One region of the Cryobacterium sp. TMN-39-2 genome, then DNA from elsewhere that is predicted to be linked to it. Evidence: predicted binding sites of a transcription regulator. Region 1 holds the regulator's gene; the other holds the start of a gene.

What was found. The regulator HspR, encoded in region 1, represses chaperone genes until heat shock. The targets are predictions, from matches to a motif close to AAGTTGAGTCNNNNNGACTCAACTT.
Region 2: E3O57_RS03065 (ATP-dependent Clp protease ATP-binding subunit) is a predicted target of HspR. The motif match lies at 4,281-4,305, and genes of this name have one in related genera.

The regions. Positions count from the first base shown of each region.
Region 1 is NZ_SOFX01000042.1:33,947-42,393, forward strand. It holds gene E3O57_RS15765 (response regulator transcription factor) at 1-442, opposite strand, end outside; gene dnaK (molecular chaperone DnaK) at 664-2,532, shown strand; gene E3O57_RS15775 (nucleotide exchange factor GrpE) at 2,532-3,167, shown strand; gene E3O57_RS15780 (DnaJ C-terminal domain-containing protein) at 3,160-4,167, shown strand; gene E3O57_RS15785 (heat shock protein transcriptional repressor HspR) at 4,176-4,589, shown strand; gene E3O57_RS15790 (LysR family transcriptional regulator) at 4,640-5,563, shown strand; gene E3O57_RS15795 (putative quinol monooxygenase) at 5,580-5,882, opposite strand; gene E3O57_RS15800 (aldo/keto reductase) at 5,879-6,763, opposite strand; gene E3O57_RS15805 (NAD-dependent epimerase/dehydratase family protein) at 6,792-7,793, opposite strand; gene E3O57_RS15810 (aldo/keto reductase) at 7,790-8,447, opposite strand, start outside.
Region 2 is NZ_SOFX01000011.1:202,645-211,091, reverse strand. It holds gene E3O57_RS03070 (glutamine synthetase III) at 1-1,601, shown strand, start outside; gene E3O57_RS03065 (ATP-dependent Clp protease ATP-binding subunit) at 1,678-4,242, opposite strand; gene E3O57_RS03060 (hypothetical protein) at 4,434-5,042, opposite strand; gene E3O57_RS03055 (carboxymuconolactone decarboxylase family protein) at 5,099-5,416, opposite strand; gene E3O57_RS03050 (ATP-binding cassette domain-containing protein) at 5,617-6,414, opposite strand; gene E3O57_RS03045 (ABC transporter permease) at 6,411-7,469, opposite strand; gene E3O57_RS03040 (sugar ABC transporter substrate-binding protein) at 7,466-8,447, opposite strand, start outside.

The DNA of each region.
Region 1 (8,447 bases):
CCACCACCAGCGCGGCCTGCTCCTCGGGGACGGCCTGCACGGTGCGGCGCAGCAGCCCGCGCAGCCGGGCCACGAGTTCCTCGAGGCTGAACGGCTTGGTCATGTAGTCGTCACCGCCGGCGGTCAGGCCGATGATGCGGTCGTCCACAGAGTCCCTGGCGGTGAGGAACAGGGTCGGCGTGGTGGAGCCGCCGGAGCGCAGGTGGCGCAGCACGCTCAATCCGTCGGTGTCCGGCAGCATGATGTCCAGGATCACGACGTCCGGCCGGTTGTCCCGGTAGGCCCGCAGGGCGGCCTGCCCGGTGTGGGCGACGTCCACGATCCAGCCCTCATAACTCAGCGCCAGGCTCACCAGATTGGTGAGGGTGTCCTCGTCGTCGACGAGGAGAACCCGGATGGCGGAGCCGTCGAGCCGGGAGATCCGCGGGAGCTTCGCCAGCACGGCGCGTCGGCGTACGGAGTCCGCGGCGGGATCGGGTGAGGTCGAGGGCGGCACACGTTATTGTCCCACTTCTTGTGAGAATGCTGGGAGTTGAGCCTCTCCGACTCAACTTTGGCGACCCCGGCTTGACTTAGGTTTTTGGGCGGTGGCACACTTGAGCCAGCAACACTCAAGTCTTTGAAACAGGCCTTGAACCCAAACTTTGAAGGAGATACTCTCACATGGCTCGTGCAGTCGGCATTGACCTCGGAACCACCAACTCGGTGGTGGCCGTACTCGAGGGTGGAGAACCCACCGTCATCGCAAACGCTGAAGGCTTCCGCACCACGCCTTCCGTGGTCGCGTTCACCAAGGACGGCGAGGTACTCGTCGGCGAGACCGCCAAGCGCCAGGCCGTCACCAACGTGGACCGCACCATTTCGTCGGTCAAGCGCCACGTCGGCACCGACTGGACCGTCGACATCGACGACAAGAAGTACACCCCGCAGGAGATCTCCGCCCGCATCCTCGCCAAGCTCAAGCGCGACGCCGAGCAGTACCTGGGCGACAAGGTGACGGATGCCGTCATCACCGTTCCCGCGTACTTCAACGACGCCGAGCGCCAGGCCACCAAGGAAGCCGGCGAGATCGCTGGCCTCAACGTGCTGCGCATCATCAACGAGCCCACCGCGGCCGCCCTGGCCTACGGCCTGGACCGTGGCAAGGAAGACGAGCTCATCCTGGTCTTCGACCTCGGTGGCGGAACCTTCGACGTCTCCCTCCTCGAGGTGGGCAAGGACGACGACTTCAGCACCATTCAGGTGCGTTCGACCTCCGGCGACAACCGCCTCGGCGGCGACGACTGGGACCAGCGCATCGTTGATCACCTGATCAAGCGCTTCAAGGACTCCACCGGCGTCGACGTCTCCAAGGACAAGATCGCCAAGCAGCGCCTCAAGGAAGCCGCGGAGCAGGCCAAGAAGGAACTCTCCTCGAGCATGTCCACCAGCATCCAGCTGCCGTACCTCTCGCTGACGGAGAACGGCCCGGCCAACCTCGACGAGACGCTCACCCGCGCCCAGTTCGAGAAGATGACCGAAGACCTGCTCGACCGCACCAAGAAGCCCTTCCAGGACGTCATCCGTGAGGCCGGCGTCAAGGTCGAGGACATCGCGCACGTCGTTCTCGTCGGTGGCTCCACCCGCATGCCCGCCGTGTACGAGCTCGTCAAGGCCGAGACCGGTGGCAAGGACCCGAACAAGGGTGTCAACCCCGACGAGGTCGTCGCCGTCGGCGCCGCACTGCAGGCCGGTGTCCTGAAGGGCGAGCGCAAGGACGTCCTGCTCATCGACGTCACCCCTCTGAGCCTCGGCATCGAGACCAAGGGCGGCATCATGACGCGCCTCATCGAGCGCAACACGGCCATCCCCACCAAGCGCAGCGAGACCTTCACCACGGCCGACGACAACCAGCCGTCCGTGGCCATCCAGGTCTTCCAGGGCGAGCGCGAGTTCACCCGCGACAACAAGAACCTGGGCACCTTCGAGCTCACCGGCATCGCGCCGGCCCCGCGCGGCATCCCGCAGGTCGAGGTCACCTTCGACCTCGACGCCAACGGCATCGTCCACGTGTCCGCCAAGGACAAGGGCACCGGCAAGGAGCAGTCGATGACCATCACCGGCGGCACCGCGCTGGGCAAGGAAGACATCGAGCGCATGGTTCGCGAGGGTGAAGAGCACGCGGCAGAAGACAAGCGCCGCCGCGAAGCCGCCGAGACCCGCAACGGCGCCGAGCAGCTCGCCTACTCGATCGAGAAGCTGATCAAGGAGAACGACGAGAAGCTGCCCGAAGAGGTCAAAACCGAGGTTCAGGCCGACGTCGACGCCCTCAAGTCCGCTCTCGCCGGTGACGACGACGACGCTGTGAAGACCGCGTTCGACAAGCTCACCGAGAGCCAGGGCAAGCTTGGCGAGGCCATCTACGCCTCCAGCCAGGCGGATGCCGCGGCCGGCGAGTCCGAGACCGCCGAGCCCACCGCCGAGTCGGGCAACCCCGACGAAGACGTTGTCGACGCCGAGGTTGTCGACGACGAGGACGAAGCGAAGAAGTAATGAGCGACGCCAACCGTCCGGACGAGAACCGTCCCGAAGACGAGTCTGCTGCTGCTGCGGGAGCGCCCGAATCGGGCGCCCCCGCGGCGGGCGGGCCGGACTCCGACGCGGCCGCTCCGGCCGAGTTCGTCGACGCGGCTGACGCCGCGGGCATCGAGGAGGACGAGCTGACCGTGCAGGACATCCTGGACGCGGCCGACCTCGAGGCATCCGACCCCTCCAGCGAGCACCTCGCCGACCTCAAGCGGGTCACCGCGGAGTACGCCAACTACCGTAAGCGCACCGAGGCCAACCGGGAGATCGAGCGCGAGCGCGTCACCGGCGAAGTCGTCAAGGTACTGCTGCCGGTGCTGGACGACCTGTACCGGGCCGAGAAGCACGGCGATCTCGAGGGCGACACCGCCTTCGCGACCATCGCGGCCAAGCTGCGCGCCAGCACCGAGCGCATCGGCCTCAAGCCGTACGGCACCGTCGGCGACGTGTTCGACCCCACCGTGCACGAGGCCATCTTCCAGATGCCCACGCCCGACATCGACGTGGAAACCGTCGGCGACGTCGTCGAGACCGGCTACTACCTCGGGTCCTCGCTGTTGCGGGTGGCCAAGGTCGTCGTGCAGGTACCGAGCGATGGCTAGCCAGGACTGGTTCGACAAGGACTTCTACAAGGTTCTCGGGGTGTCGAAGGACGTCTCCGCGGCCGACCTGAAGAAGGCATATCGCAAGCTGGCCCGCAAGTACCACCCCGACTCCAACCCGGGTAACCCCGCGGCGGAGGCGAAGTTCAAGGAGATCAGCGAGGCCCACTCGGTCATCGGTGACCCCGAACAGCGCAAGGAGTACGACGCCGTGCGCGCGATGGGCGGTGGAGCTCGCTTCACCGCCCCCGGGCAGGGCGGCCAGCAGGGCGGCTTCGACGACGTCTTCGGCGGCATGTTCGGTGGAGGAGCCCGTCAACAGCAGGGCTACTCCTACGAGCAGGCCGGCTTCGACGACATCCTCGGCGGAATGTTCGGCCGTGGCGCCCAGGGTGGTGGTGGCCGGTTCGGCACCCCCACCGGAGGTTTCCGAGGTGCGGGCGGGCCGACCAGGGGGCGTGACGTGGTCGCGTCGACCACGGTGGACTTCATCACGGCCACCCACGGCGACCAGATCACCCTGCAGACGCAGGAGGGTCGGTCGATCAAGGTCAAGATTCCCGCCGGCGTGGCCGACGGGCAGAAGATCAAGCTGCGCGGGCAGGGGCAACCCAGCCCGGACGGCGGCGAGAACGGTGACATCGTGCTCACCGTCACCGTGCGCAAGCACCCGGTCTTCGAACGCGACGGACTCAACCTGCGTGTGAACGTGCCGGTGACCTTCGCTGAAGCCGCCCTCGGTGCCACCATCGAGGTGCCCACCCTGGGCGGGCCGCCGGTGAAGCTGCGCGTGGCGCCCGGCACCCCCAGTGGGCGGGTGCTGCGGGTCAAGGGTCGCGGTGTGGTCACCCCGAAGGGCACCGGCGACCTGCTCGCCGAGGTTCAGGTGGCCGTGCCGTCGCACCTGTCGAAGGACGCCGAGGAGAAGCTGCTCGCGTTCAACGAGGCGCTGCCCAAGGAGAACCCGCGCGACGAACTGCTCGCCAGGGCCAAGGGCTGACACCGGTCATGGATGAGAACACCCGGGTCTTCGTGATCAGCACTGCCGCAGAGTTGGCGGGTATGCACCCGCAGACCCTGCGGCAGTACGACCGGATGGGGCTCGTCAGCCCCGGCCGCACGCCGGGCCGCTCGCGCCGCTACTCAATGCGCGATGTGGCCCGGCTGCGGGAGATCGCGGATCTGGGTGCCGAGGGTGTGAGCCTGGAGGGGATCCGGCGCATCCTCGCGCTGGAAGACACCGTGCGGGCCCTGGAAAGCCGGGTGGGGGACCTGGAAGCGGCCCTGGCCGACGAATTGCTCAACCGTCCGGGCCGCCGCGTCTTCGCGGCCGGCTCGGCCGGTGACGTCATCTCGATGCGCGCCGGCACCCGCACCCGCCGCTCGAACCAAGTGGTGATCTGGCGCCCCCTCGACAAGTAGCGAGACGTCGAGGCTCTGGGTGCTGCCGCACTGAGTTGTAGGGTTGCTGAATGGAACTGCGTCAGCTTGAACACTTCGTGACGGTCGCCGACGAACGTCACTTCACCCGGGCAGCCGAGCTGCTGCACATCTCCCAGTCGGGGCTGTCCGCGTCGATCCGGGCCCTGGAGATCGAGCTGGGCACCTCGTTGTTCATCCGCAGCACCCGCCGGGTCGAGCTCACGGCCGCCGGTCAGGCTTTGCTGGCGGATGCGCTTCGCACCCTGGCCAGCGCCGCAGCGGCCCAGAACGCCGTTGCCGCGGTACGCGGCCTCATGCGCGGACGCCTTACCGTGGGCGCCGAACCGTGCCTGGGCTCTGTGGACCTGCCCGCCGAGCTCGCCCGTTTCCGCACCGCGAACCAGGGGGTGGAGGTGCGCCTGCGCCAGCTGGGTTCCGTGGAGCTGATCGAGGGGGTGGCCAGTGGCACCACCGATGTGGCGCTGGTCGTGGTGACCGGGGACACCCCGCCCGGAGTGCGGCTGCACCGGTTGAGCAGCCAGAAGATGGTGGTGCTCTGCCACCCGGACCACCCCGTCGCGGCTCTGGCCGAGGCCGACCTGGAGACCCTGCGCACCGAACCGCTGATCGGCTTCCAGGCCGGCTGGGGCGCGCACATGCTCGCCCGGCGGGCGTTCGCCGCCGCCGGCTTCGAGTACCGGGCGGCGATGGAGGTCAACGACGTGCATCCGCTGCTCGAACTGGTGGGCTACAACCTGGGCGTGGCCATCGTGCCCACCAGCTTCGCGCTGAAGCGGCCCGACGACCTCGTTGCGGTGCCGCTGCCGGCGACCGTGCCCGAGTGGGCGGTGGCCGTGGCGGTCGCCGACGAGCCCAGCCCGGCCGCGTCGGCGTTCCTTGAGCAGCTGCTCGAAGACGTCGCCGCCGCGGCCGCCGCCCTCGAGCCCGTCGACGCTGTCGGCTCGGCGGCCTGACCGGCCGGCTGACCGGCTAGAGGGCCAGCGGGATCCGGCCGGAGAAGACCGTCTTCACCGGCGGAGCAGCGAGAACCTCACCCAGACGACTGACACCCTCCGGCGTGGTGCGCCAGGCGGCGTAGGCGTCGTGGTCGGCGGCGGTGGCCCAGTGCTCGACGACGATCACGTGGGCGGGGTCGGCGTCGTCGACGATGACCTCGAGTCCCTCGTTTCCCGGCCAGGCGCGGGTCGCGGTGAGGACTTCGTTCAGCAGGGCCGGGACGGTCTCGAGCGCGGCCGGGTCGAGGCGCAGGTCGAGGTGCACGATGGCGGTCATGCCGTCACCGCGGCGTCGTTCAGAGCGGCCGACAGGGTGGCGAGTTCCTCGTCTGACAGGGTCAGGTCGGCTGCGCGGACCGAGTCACGGATGCTCTCGGGTCGGCTCGCACCGGGGATGGGAATCACCCGGGGCGACGCGGCCAGGTGCCAGGCCAGCGTGACGACCTGCGGGCTCACGCCGTGGGCATCCGCCACCCGCTGGAACGGCGCGAAGGCTGTGCCCAGGTCGGCGGCGGACTTGATGCCGCCCAGTGGGCTCCAGGACAGGAACGCGACGCCGAGCTCGGTGCAGAGGTCGAGCTCGGGCCGGCTGCTGAGGAACGCGGGCGAGTACTGGTTCTGCACGCTGGCGAGCCGGCCGCCGAGGATGTCGTGGGCCTCGCGGATCTGCGCCGGGTTGGCGTTGGAGATACCGGCCAGGCGGATGGTGCCGGCGTCGAGCAGGTCCCGGATGGCGCCGATCGAGTCGGCGTACGGCACCGCGGGGTCGGGCCGGTGGTGGTGGTACAGGTCGATCGCGTCGCCGCCGAGGCGCTTGAGCGAGGCTTCGGCGGCCTGCTTGAGGTACTCGGGTCGGCCGTCGACGTACCAGGTGCCGTCGCCGGGCCGCAGGTGCCCGCCCTTGGTGGCCACGATCACCCGCGACGAGTCGCCGCCCCACAAGGCGATGGCCTTTGCGATGAGCGACTCGTTGTGGCCCACCTCGTCGGCGTGCAGGTGGTACGCATCCGCGGTGTCGAACAGGGTCACGCCCTCCTCGAGGGCGGCGTGGATGGTGGCGATGGAGCGGGCTTCGTCGGGTCGGCCCTCGATCGACATGGGCATGCCGCCCAGGCCGATGGAGCTGACGGGACGGTCGCCGATGAGTCGGGTCTTCATAGGGTGTCCAATCGAGTGCTGCGGATGATCAGGAAAGAGTGGAGTGCGCGGTGACGAGCCCGTCGAGGGTGGCGTTCAGCGCCGCATCCACCACCTGCTGGTCGGGATGCGCGTCGTACCAGGCGATCGCCTCGCGGAAGCCGAGCGCGACCGGGGTGGTGCACACGAAATCGGGCACGAGTGCGGTGACCTTGCTGTTGTCGAAGATCACCGAGTGAGACCGGTCGCCCAGCAGCGGACCACTCCACTCGGGGTTGGCCGCCGCCATGGTGTCACTCGCCACGTGCACGATCTGCGGCGCCGGGGCGCCGGCGGCGCGGGCATACTCGGCGTAGATGGCGTCCCAGGGGAGGTACTCGTTCGAGGTGATGGTGAAGCTGTCGCCCACGGCCTGCGACCGGCCGAACAGGCCCACGAGCGCCTTGGCGAAGTCGGTGCTGTGGGTGAGGGTCCAGAGCGACGTGCCGTCGCCGTGCACCACCACCGGCTGACCGGTGCGCATCCGGTGGATGTCGGTCCACCCGCCGAGCAGCGCGATCTGGGTTCGGTCGTAGGTGTGCGACGGGCGGATGATGGTGACCGGGAAGCCCTGCTCCCGGTGCGCCGCCATGAGCACATCTTCGCAGGCGGCCTTGTCGCGGGAGTACGCCCAGAACGGGTTGTGCAGGGGAGTGGACTCCCGCACCGGCAGGGCGGCCGGCGGCTTCTGGTACGCCGAGGCCGAACTGATGAAGATGTACTGCCCGCAGCGGCCGGCGAACTGGGCGATGTCGGCGCGCACGTGCTCCGGGGTGAACGCCACGAAGTCCACCACCACGTCGAAACGACGCTCACCGAGCGCCGCCGCAACCGCGGCCGCGTCCCGCACGTCCACGGTGAGCACCTCAGCCGCGTCGGGAACGCTGCGCAGGGCGGACTGGCCGCGATTGAGCACGGTCAGCCGGTGGCCACGAGCCACGGCCAGCTCGGCCGCGGCCGTGCTGATCACCCCGGTGCCGCCGATGAAGAGAACACTGAGTCCGGCGCTCACCAGGCGTAGTCTTCCGGCGCGGTGCGGTAGCCGGGAAAGATCTCGTCTAGGCGATGGAGCGCGGCCTGGTCGAGCTTCAGGTCAACGGCGCGCAGGCCGGCCTCGAGCTGCTCCATGGTGCGCGGACCGATGATCGGTGCGGTCACCGCGCTCTGGTGCATCAGCCAGGCCAGGCCCAGGTCGCCGGGCTCGGTGCCGAGTTCGGCGGCGAAGTTCTCGTAGGCACCGATGGCCGCGCGGTTCTTCTCGAGCTTGTCGGCGTTGGCCCCGGAGACCCGGCGGCTGCCGTCGCGCTCCTTGCGCAGCACACCGCCGAGCAGGCCGCCGTCCAGCGGCGACCAGGGCAGGATTCCCATCCCGTTGGCCTGGGCGGCGGGGATGACCTCTCGTTCGATGTCGCGCTTGAGCAGGTTGTACAGCGACTGCTCGCTCACCAGCCCGCTGAAGTTGCGCTTGCGGGCCTCGGCCTGCGCGGTGGCGATGTGCCAACCGGCGAAGTTGCTGCTGCCGGCGTAGAGGACCTTGCCCTGCGCGACGGCGGTTTCCATGGCCTGCCAGATCTCATCCCACGGGGTGTCACGGTCCACGTGGTGAAACTGGAACAGGTCGATGTGGTCGGTCTGCAGGCGCTTCAGGCTCTCATCGAGTGAGCGG
Region 2 (8,447 bases), on a different contig from region 1:
GCTCGCAGCAGGCGATGGGCGAACACGCTGAGCGCATCCTGCGCCTGTTCGGCCACGTCAAGCCGGCCAAGGTCGTCGCGTTCTGCGGCCCTGAGCAGGAGTACTTCCTCGTGGACCGGCATTTCTTCCTGGCCCGCCCCGATCTGCTCAACTCCGGCCGCACCCTGTTCGGCGCCAAGCCGCCCAAGGGCCAGGAATTCGACGACCACTACTTCGGTGCCATCCCCGAGCGGGTGCTCGGTTTCATGATGGACACCGAGCGGGAGCTGTTCAAGCTCGGCATCCCCGCCAAGACCCGGCACAACGAAGTCGCGCCCGGCCAGTTCGAGATCGCGCCGATGTTCGAACGCGGCAACATCGCCGCCGACCACCAGCAGCTGCTGATGACCACGTTCAAGACCATCGCCAAGAAACACGGCATGGAGTGCCTCTTCCACGAGAAGCCCTTCCAGGGAGTCAACGGCTCAGGCAAGCACGTCAACTTCTCGCTGGGCAACAACCAGCTCGGCAGCCTGCTCGTCCCCGGCGACAACCCGCACGACAACGCCCAGTTCCTGGTTTTCTGCGCCGCGGTCATCCGTGCCGTGCACAAGTACGCCGGTTTGCTGCGGGTCTCCGTCGCCTCGGCGACCAACGACCACCGTCTGGGCGCCAACGAGGCCCCGCCGGCGATCATCTCGATCTTCCTCGGCGACCAGCTGGCGGATGTCTTCGAGCAGATCGCCAAGGGTCCCGCGACCTCCTCGAAGGACAAGGGCACCATGATCATCGGCGTCGACACGCTGCCCCAGCTGCCGACCGATCCCGGCGACCGTAACCGCACCAGCCCGTTCGCCTTCACCGGCAACCGGTTCGAGTTCCGCGCGCCGGGCTCGATGCAGACCGTGAGCGGCCCGATGGTGACGATCAACACGATCATGGCGGAGTCGCTGGACTACATCGCCACCGACCTTGAGGCGGCCGTCGCGGCCGGCACCGACTTCGACACCGCCGTGCAGGCCCTGCTGACCCAGATCATCACCGAGCACGGCGCCATCGTGTTCAACGGCGACGGCTACGCGGACTCCTGGCCCATCGAGGCCGAAAAGCGGGGGTTGGCGAACCTGCGGACGACGCTGGACGCCCTGCCGGAGCTGATCACCGAGTCCGCCCTGGAGCTGTTCGAGAAGTACCGGGTGTTCAACCACCGGGAGATGCACAGCCGCTATGAGATCGGTCTGGAGCAGTACGCGCTCACCATCGGCGTCGAGGCCCGGCTCACCCTCGAGATCGGCTCGACGCAGATCCTGCCGGCCGCGATGCGGCACCAGACCGAGGTGGCACTCAACATCGGCGCCGTCAGGGCCGCCGGCGGGGATGCCGACATAGCCGCCCTGTTGGAGGTGAGCGCTCCGATCGCCAAGCTGCGCACCGCCCTGGCCGTGCTCAAAGATGCCCTGGCTGCCGAGTCCGGCAGCGCGCTGGCCGAGGCCGAGCACGCCAGGGATGACCTGCTGCCGGCCATGAGCGCCGTGCGCGCGGCGGCCGACGTGCTGGAGGGCATCGTGGCCGATGACCTGTGGCCGCTGCCGACCTACCAGGAGATGCTCTTCATTCTGTAGCTTCCACGAACAGGCCGAACGCAGAAACGCCCCGGCCGGACCCGTCAAGGTCCGGTCGGGGCGTTCTCATCCGCGGTTACGCCGCCAGCGGCATCCGTGCCGGTTCGGACGCCACGTGCAGGGCACCGTCGGCCACGGTCACGGCCACCACTCCCCCGGCGCCGAGCTCTGAAGCCACCAGCAGATCGGCGATTCTGTCGTCGAGCTGACGCTGGATGACCCTGCGGAGCGGCCGCGCGCCGTACTCGGGCTCGTAGCCGTTCTCGGCGATCCAGTCCACGGCCGCGTCGCTCACGGTGAGCGCGTGTCCCTGGGCGTGCAGCCTGGCCTCGGTCTGGTTCAGCAGCAGCCGCACAATCTGGCGGAGCTGGGGCTGATCGAGCTTCCGGAACAGCACGACCTCGTCGATGCGGTTGAGGAACTCGGGCCGCATGGCCTCACGGAGCTTGGCCATCACCCGGTCCCGCAGGGCCTTCTCCGACCCGAAGCCGTTGTGCGCTCCGTCGAGGTCGGCGGTGAAGCCGAGCGCGCCGCTGCGGCTGGCGAGCACCTCGGAGCCGATGTTGGACGTCATGATGATCACGGTGTTGCGGAAGTCCACAGTGCGGCCCTGGCCGTCAGTGAGGCGGCCGTCGTCGAGCACCTGCAGGAGCAGGTTGAAGACGTCGGGGTGCGCCTTCTCGATCTCGTCCAGCAGCACCACCGAGTAGGGGTTCCGCCGCACGTGTTCGGTCAGCTGGCCGGCCTCGTCGTAGCCGACGTACCCCGGAGGAGCACCGACCAGGCGGCTCACGGTGTGACGTTCACCGAACTCGCTCATGTCGAAGCGCAGCATCGCCTTCTCGTCACCGAACAGTGACTCGGCCAACGATTTGGCGAGCTCGGTCTTGCCCACCCCGGTGGGGCCGAGGAACAGGAAGCTGCCGACAGGCCGGGAGGCATCGCCCATTCCGGTGCGGTTGCGCCGTACGGCCTTGGCGATCACGGTCACCGCGTCCTCCTGCCCGATGACCCGCTGGTGCAGGTCGTCCTCGAGCGTGGCAAGGCGTTCGCGGTCGCCCGCGGTGAGGCGGCTGGCCGGGATGCCGGTGGCGCGGGCGATGATCGCGGCGATCTCGGCCTCGTCCACCACGGCGGACGGTGCCGGCTGTGACGCATCCTGGGCGGCCTCGGCCGCGGTGATCTGCTCCGCCAGCTGCTCGGTCTCGTCCCGCAGGCGGGACGCCTCCTCGTAGGCCTCGGCGGCGACCGCGATGGTCTTGGCCGTTTCGAGGCCGGCCTGCTGTTCGCGCAGGCCTTCGATGTCGACCCTCGAGCCGAGCGCTAGACGCGCTCGGGCCCCGGCCTGGTCGATCAGGTCGATGGCCTTGTCGGGCAGGAACCGGTCTGGAACGTACCTGGCGCTCATTTCGACGGCCGCGCGGATCGCGGCATCCGTGTAACGCACCGAGTGGTGCTCGGCGTAGCGGCCCTGCAGGCCGGCGAGGATCTGCACCGCGTCGTCGATACTGGGCTCATTCACCCGCACGGGCTGGAAGCGCCGTTCGAGGGCGGGGTCCTTCTCGACCTTGCGGTATTCGTTGAGGGTGGTGGCGCCCACGACGTGCAGCTCACCGCGCGCCAGGCGCGGCTTGAGGATGTTGCCGGCGTCCATTCCGCCCTCGCCGGCCCCGCCGGCCCCGACCACGGTGTGCAGTTCGTCGATGAAGACGATGATCTGATCGCTGCGCTCGCTGATCTCGTCCATGGTCTTGGTCAGGCGTTCTTCGAAGTCGCCGCGGTAGCGGGTGCCGGCGAGCATGGCGGGCAGGTCGAGCGCGATGACGCGCTTGCTGCGCAGCTGTTCGGGCACCAGGCCGTCGACGATGGCCTGGGCCAGGCCCTCGACCACGGCGGTCTTGCCCACCCCGGCTTCGCCGATCAGCACCGGGTTGTTCTTGGTGCGGCGGGAGAGGATCTCGACGGTCTGTTCGATCTCGTCGCTACGGCCGATCACCGGGTCGAGCTTGCCGGAGCGGGCACGCTCGGTGAGGTCGATGCCGTATGTGTCGAGCATCGGGGTGTCTGAGGCGCTGTCGGCGGCCGAGCTGCCGGCCTGGGCCTCGTCGTCCTCGGCCTGCTGGGCGCCGGCCTGCAGTGACTCGGCCGTGACGCCGGACTCTGCCAGCACCCGGGCGGCGGGTGAGTCCTGGTTCACCACGAAGGCGAAGAACAGGTGCTCCGGGTCGATGTAGGTGGAGCCGAAGGCGCGGGCCACCTGGTGAGCATCCAGCAGGGCGCGCTGTGCCGAGGGCGTCAGACCGGGCGCGGACTGGGACTCACGGTCGCCGGACTCCGGCAGGCGTTGGTCGGCGGCGGCCGCGATGGCGGCGGGGTCACCACCGGCACGGCGGATGGCCGAGGCGGCGGGTTCCTGTTCGACCATCACCCGCAGCAGGTGCAGGGCGTCAACGTGGGCGTGACCGTGGGCGACGGCGAACTGGGCCGCCTGCACGAGGATCTCGTGGGTGCGGCGGCTGAGGAGCCGGGTGATCTCGATGGGGCGGCCGGACTGCGCGGCGCGCTGGCCCTGCAGGTAGCGGGCCAGGAACTCGTCGAACGAACCGTTGTCGGAACCGGTCGGGCCGAAGTATGTAGGCAAGGAAACCTCCTGGGAATCTGAACGAGGAGGAAACCCAAAACTTGAGTGACCTCGACTCAAGTCAACGTTTGGGCGCGCGTTTCATTCCCGCGGCATCCTGAGATTTCCCTGAATCCGCGCTCGCACTGCGTCCGGCGGACGCCGAAGTCACTGCCACCGGGCGCACGACACACAGGCCGGGTCACCGGGTCTTAGGAGGTGAGGTCGGCGCACTCGGGTGCAGCTCGGAAGGCCTGGCCGAGGGTGCTGGAGGTGTCCTGGGTTGCCGTGGTGATGGTCTGAGCGGCGGCACCCACGTCGGAGAGCACTGTACCGGTGTCACCGACGAGCGTCGCCAGCGCATCGACCAGGGTGGCCCCGCTGGTGCCCTCCACCGCGCTGGCGCTCGCCCGCAAGGTCGTGAACGACTGATCGACGGTGTCGATCGACTCCTGCACGGCCAGGAGCTCCGGGTCGTCCCCGAGATTCTCCGGTGGCGACTTCACAGTGTCGACCAGGGCGCTCACCGAGGCCGACACGGTATCCATCTGGTTGGACACCGCGGTACCCACCGAATCGCCCCCGGTGACCGCCGCCGTCGCCAGCCCCTGAACGTCGGTCTGCACGGTCGATACGTCGCTGCAGACCGTGCCCGCCCAGGTGATCTGTGCATCTGTCGGAGGTGACGCCGTCTGACCGGGTGACGGGGTGGCCGTTGCGGCCGATGGCGACGAACTGCTCGGTGTCGGATCGGTGCCGTCAGCGGGCGCGCATCCGGCAAGGAGCACCAGCAGGGCCATGAAAACGATGGGCTTTCTCACTGGGGGTGCTCCTCACTGGATCTGCCGCACGACGCGGCTGCGGTGGACTCTGGGCGTTACTGGGTGTCGCCCTCGGAGTCAAGTTGGATCGCGAGGTCGAAGGCCTCGACGATCTTGCGAGCCGATGACAGCAACCGTGGCGTGCCCACGATCGGGGCAACGGCGATGAGAACGTCCTCGATGTCGTCGGCGGTCAGCCCGACCTCCGCTGCCGGTCCGACGTGCATGAGGTACGAACCGACCGGTGCATCCACGGCCACCAGGGCCGCGATCCGGGCGATCATCAGCGTGCGCGGATCGAGGTCGGTGCGGGACAGCGAGACAGCGTTGATCTCGGCCGCCGCATCCAGTACCGGGGTTGTTCCTGTGGCCATGGGTATCGCTCCATTTCCAGGGTTGGACCCTGTTGGTGTTCGCGTTTTCCGGATTCTTCGGTGTTCGACGGGCGCACCACGACGGCACGCCGGCCTCACGCCGCAGACGGTAGCAACCAATCCGCGTCCCGCCGATGGCGCCGTTCCGGAATCGTCCGAAACGGATGAGGCGTGCCCGACCCCGCGCTGGCCTGGCGGGATCAGTCCCGCTCGAGCTCCCGGGCCAGGGACTCCAGTTCGGCCCCGCCGGCCATCAGCCGGGTCAGCTCGTCGATGGTGATGCCTTTCCGGTCGAACTCGCCCAGGCTGGCCCCGCGGTTGAGCACCAGGAACCTGTCCCCCACCGGGTACGCGTGGTGCGGGTTGTGGGTGACGAACACCACGCCGAGGCCGTGGTCCCTGGCCTGCGCCACGTAGCGCAGCACCACCCCGGCCTGCTTGACGCCCAACGCCGAGGTGGGCTCGTCGAGGATGACGACCCTGGCACCGAAGTAAATGGCCCTGGCGATGGCGACGGATTGCCGTTCTCCGCCGGACAGGGTGCCGATGGGCTGGTCCACGTCACGCAGGTCGATGCCCATCCGGCCCAGCTGCGCGAGCGTGATCGCGCGCATCTCGGCAACCTTGAGGCGGGAGAACGGGCCGATCCCGGCGCTGAGTTCGGCGCCGAGGAAGAAGTTGCGCCACACCGGCATCAGCGGCACGATCGCCAAGTCCTGGTAGACCGTGGCGATACCGGCGTCGAGAGCGAGGCGCGGCCCGGTGAAGCGCACCGCGGCCCCGTCGAGCAGGAGTTCGCCGGAGGAGTGCGGGTACACACCGGCGAGGACCTTGAGCAGGGTCGACTTGCCCGCGCCGTTGTCGCCCAGCACGCAAAGCACCTCACCGGCGCCGACCGAGGTGGAGATGTCGCTGAGCGCGATGACCGACCCGTAGACCTTGCCGATGCCGCGCACCTCGAGGATGGGCGTTGGCCGGGTTGCTCCTGCGGCGCTCATGCGCGTACCCCGGCTTGGCGACGCACCGAGAGGTTCACCAGCACGGCGAGCAGCAGCATCCCGCCCAGGAAGGCCTTGAGCCAGTTGTTGTCCCACTGGGCGAACACGATGCCCTGCAGGATCATGCCGTAGATCAGCGCGCCGAGGGCGGCGCCGATCGCGGACCCGTAACCGCCGGTGAGCAGGCACCCGCCGACGACGGCGCAGATGATGTAAATGAACTCCTGGCCGATGCCCGTGGTGGCTTGCACCGTGGCCACGTCGAAGAGCGAGAGCATGCCTACCAGCCAGCCGGCCGCCGCCGTGCCCATGAACAGGCCGATGCGGGTGCGCTTGACCGGCACGCCGGTCTGAACGGCGCTCTGCAACTGCCCGCCGATGGCGAAGATCCAGTTGCCGTACCGGGTGCGCAGCAGCAGCCAACTGGCCACGGCGGTGATGCCGAGCCACCAGAAGACCGACACCTTGAGGTTGACCCCGAAGACCGGGATCGTCGAGCCGAAGATCGCCTTGCCGGCGTCGAAGCCGGGCACCAGGGTCATGCCCTGGATGGCGACCTGGCCGGTGACGAGCTTGGTGCCGGCGAGGTTGAGCCCTTGCAGGATGAAGAAGGTGCCCAGCGTGACGATGAAGCTGGGGATGGCGGTCTTGACGACCAGGAACCCGTTGAAGGCGCCGACGGCGAGGGCGATCAGTAGGGCGAGCAGCATCGCGAACCACAGGTTCATGCCCCATTGGGTGGTGAACGCGCCGACGAGCAGCCCGGTGGTGCCGGTCATGGCTCCGGCCGAGAGGTCGAACTCGCCGCCGATCATGAGCATCGCCACGGCGACGGCCATGATGCCGAACAGCGACGCGGAGTAGAGCCAGGTGGCCACGCCCGCCGTCGACAGGAAGGATGTCGTCGCAACGGAGAAGTACCCGAAGATCGCCAGGGCGGCGACGAGGGCGCCGATCTCCGGCCGACGCAGCAGCCGCACCATCGGATGCGTGCGCGTCAGGCGCTCGTCCGGCGACGCATCCGGCGCGGCGCCCGGTGCGGTCAGCATCGTCATCGGGTGCCGTTGCCGGCGAACGTCGCCACCTGCTCGGCGTTCTCCTTCGTCACGAAGCCCGGCCCGGAGTAAACCGGCTGGCTGCCGCCGACGACGTTGCCGTTGGTGTAGAACAGCTCGAAGAAGTCCACCGGCAGGTAGCCCTGCAGGTAGGGCTGCTGGTCGACGGCGAAGAGGATGCTGCCGTCCGTGATGAGGCTGGTGACGTCGGCGGAGACATCGAAGGTACCGATCTGGGCGTCGCTGCCGGCCTCGGCCACGGCCTGCGCGGCGGCCACACCCACCGCGGAGTTGAGGGTGAGCACGCCGTCGATGCCGGGGTCGGCCAGCAGGGCGCTCGTGATGGTGCTCTGGGCCTCGGCGACGTTGGCGATGTCGACCTGCACGTTGGTCAGGCTGCCGGCGAGGGTGTCCGCGGCCCCTCGGCAGCGGTCCTCGAGCCCGGCGTTTCCGGCCTCGTGGATGACGCAGATGACTTTTTTCGCCGACGCCTCGGCGAGCTGGCGGCCGGCGCCCTGACCGGCCAGGTACTCGCCCTGGCCGATGTGGGTCATGGCGCCGAGCGCGGCGGACTCCTCGGCTCCGGAGTTGATGGTGATCACGGGAATGTCGGCGGCCACGGCAGCCGTGACGGCACCGCGCAGGCCCTCGGGGTTGGCCATGGACACGATGATGCCGTCGACCTTGGCGGCGATCGCCGTCTCGATCAGCTGGCTCTGCTTCTGCACATCGGGGTCACCCTGGTAGGTGACGGTGGCGCCGTAGCGGTTTCCGGCGGCCTCGGCGCCGGTCTTCACGACGTCCCAGAACGCGTCGCCGGGAACCGAGTGCACCACGAGAGCGTACGTGCGGCCGGAGTCGTCGGCCGGGGCTGCGCCGGCTCCCGAGCCGGCTCCGGCGACGGGCTGGCCGGTGCAGGCGGTGAGGGCGAGCAGGGCGAAGCCGGCGCTCGCGCCCAGGAGGGTCCGGCGGGCAGAG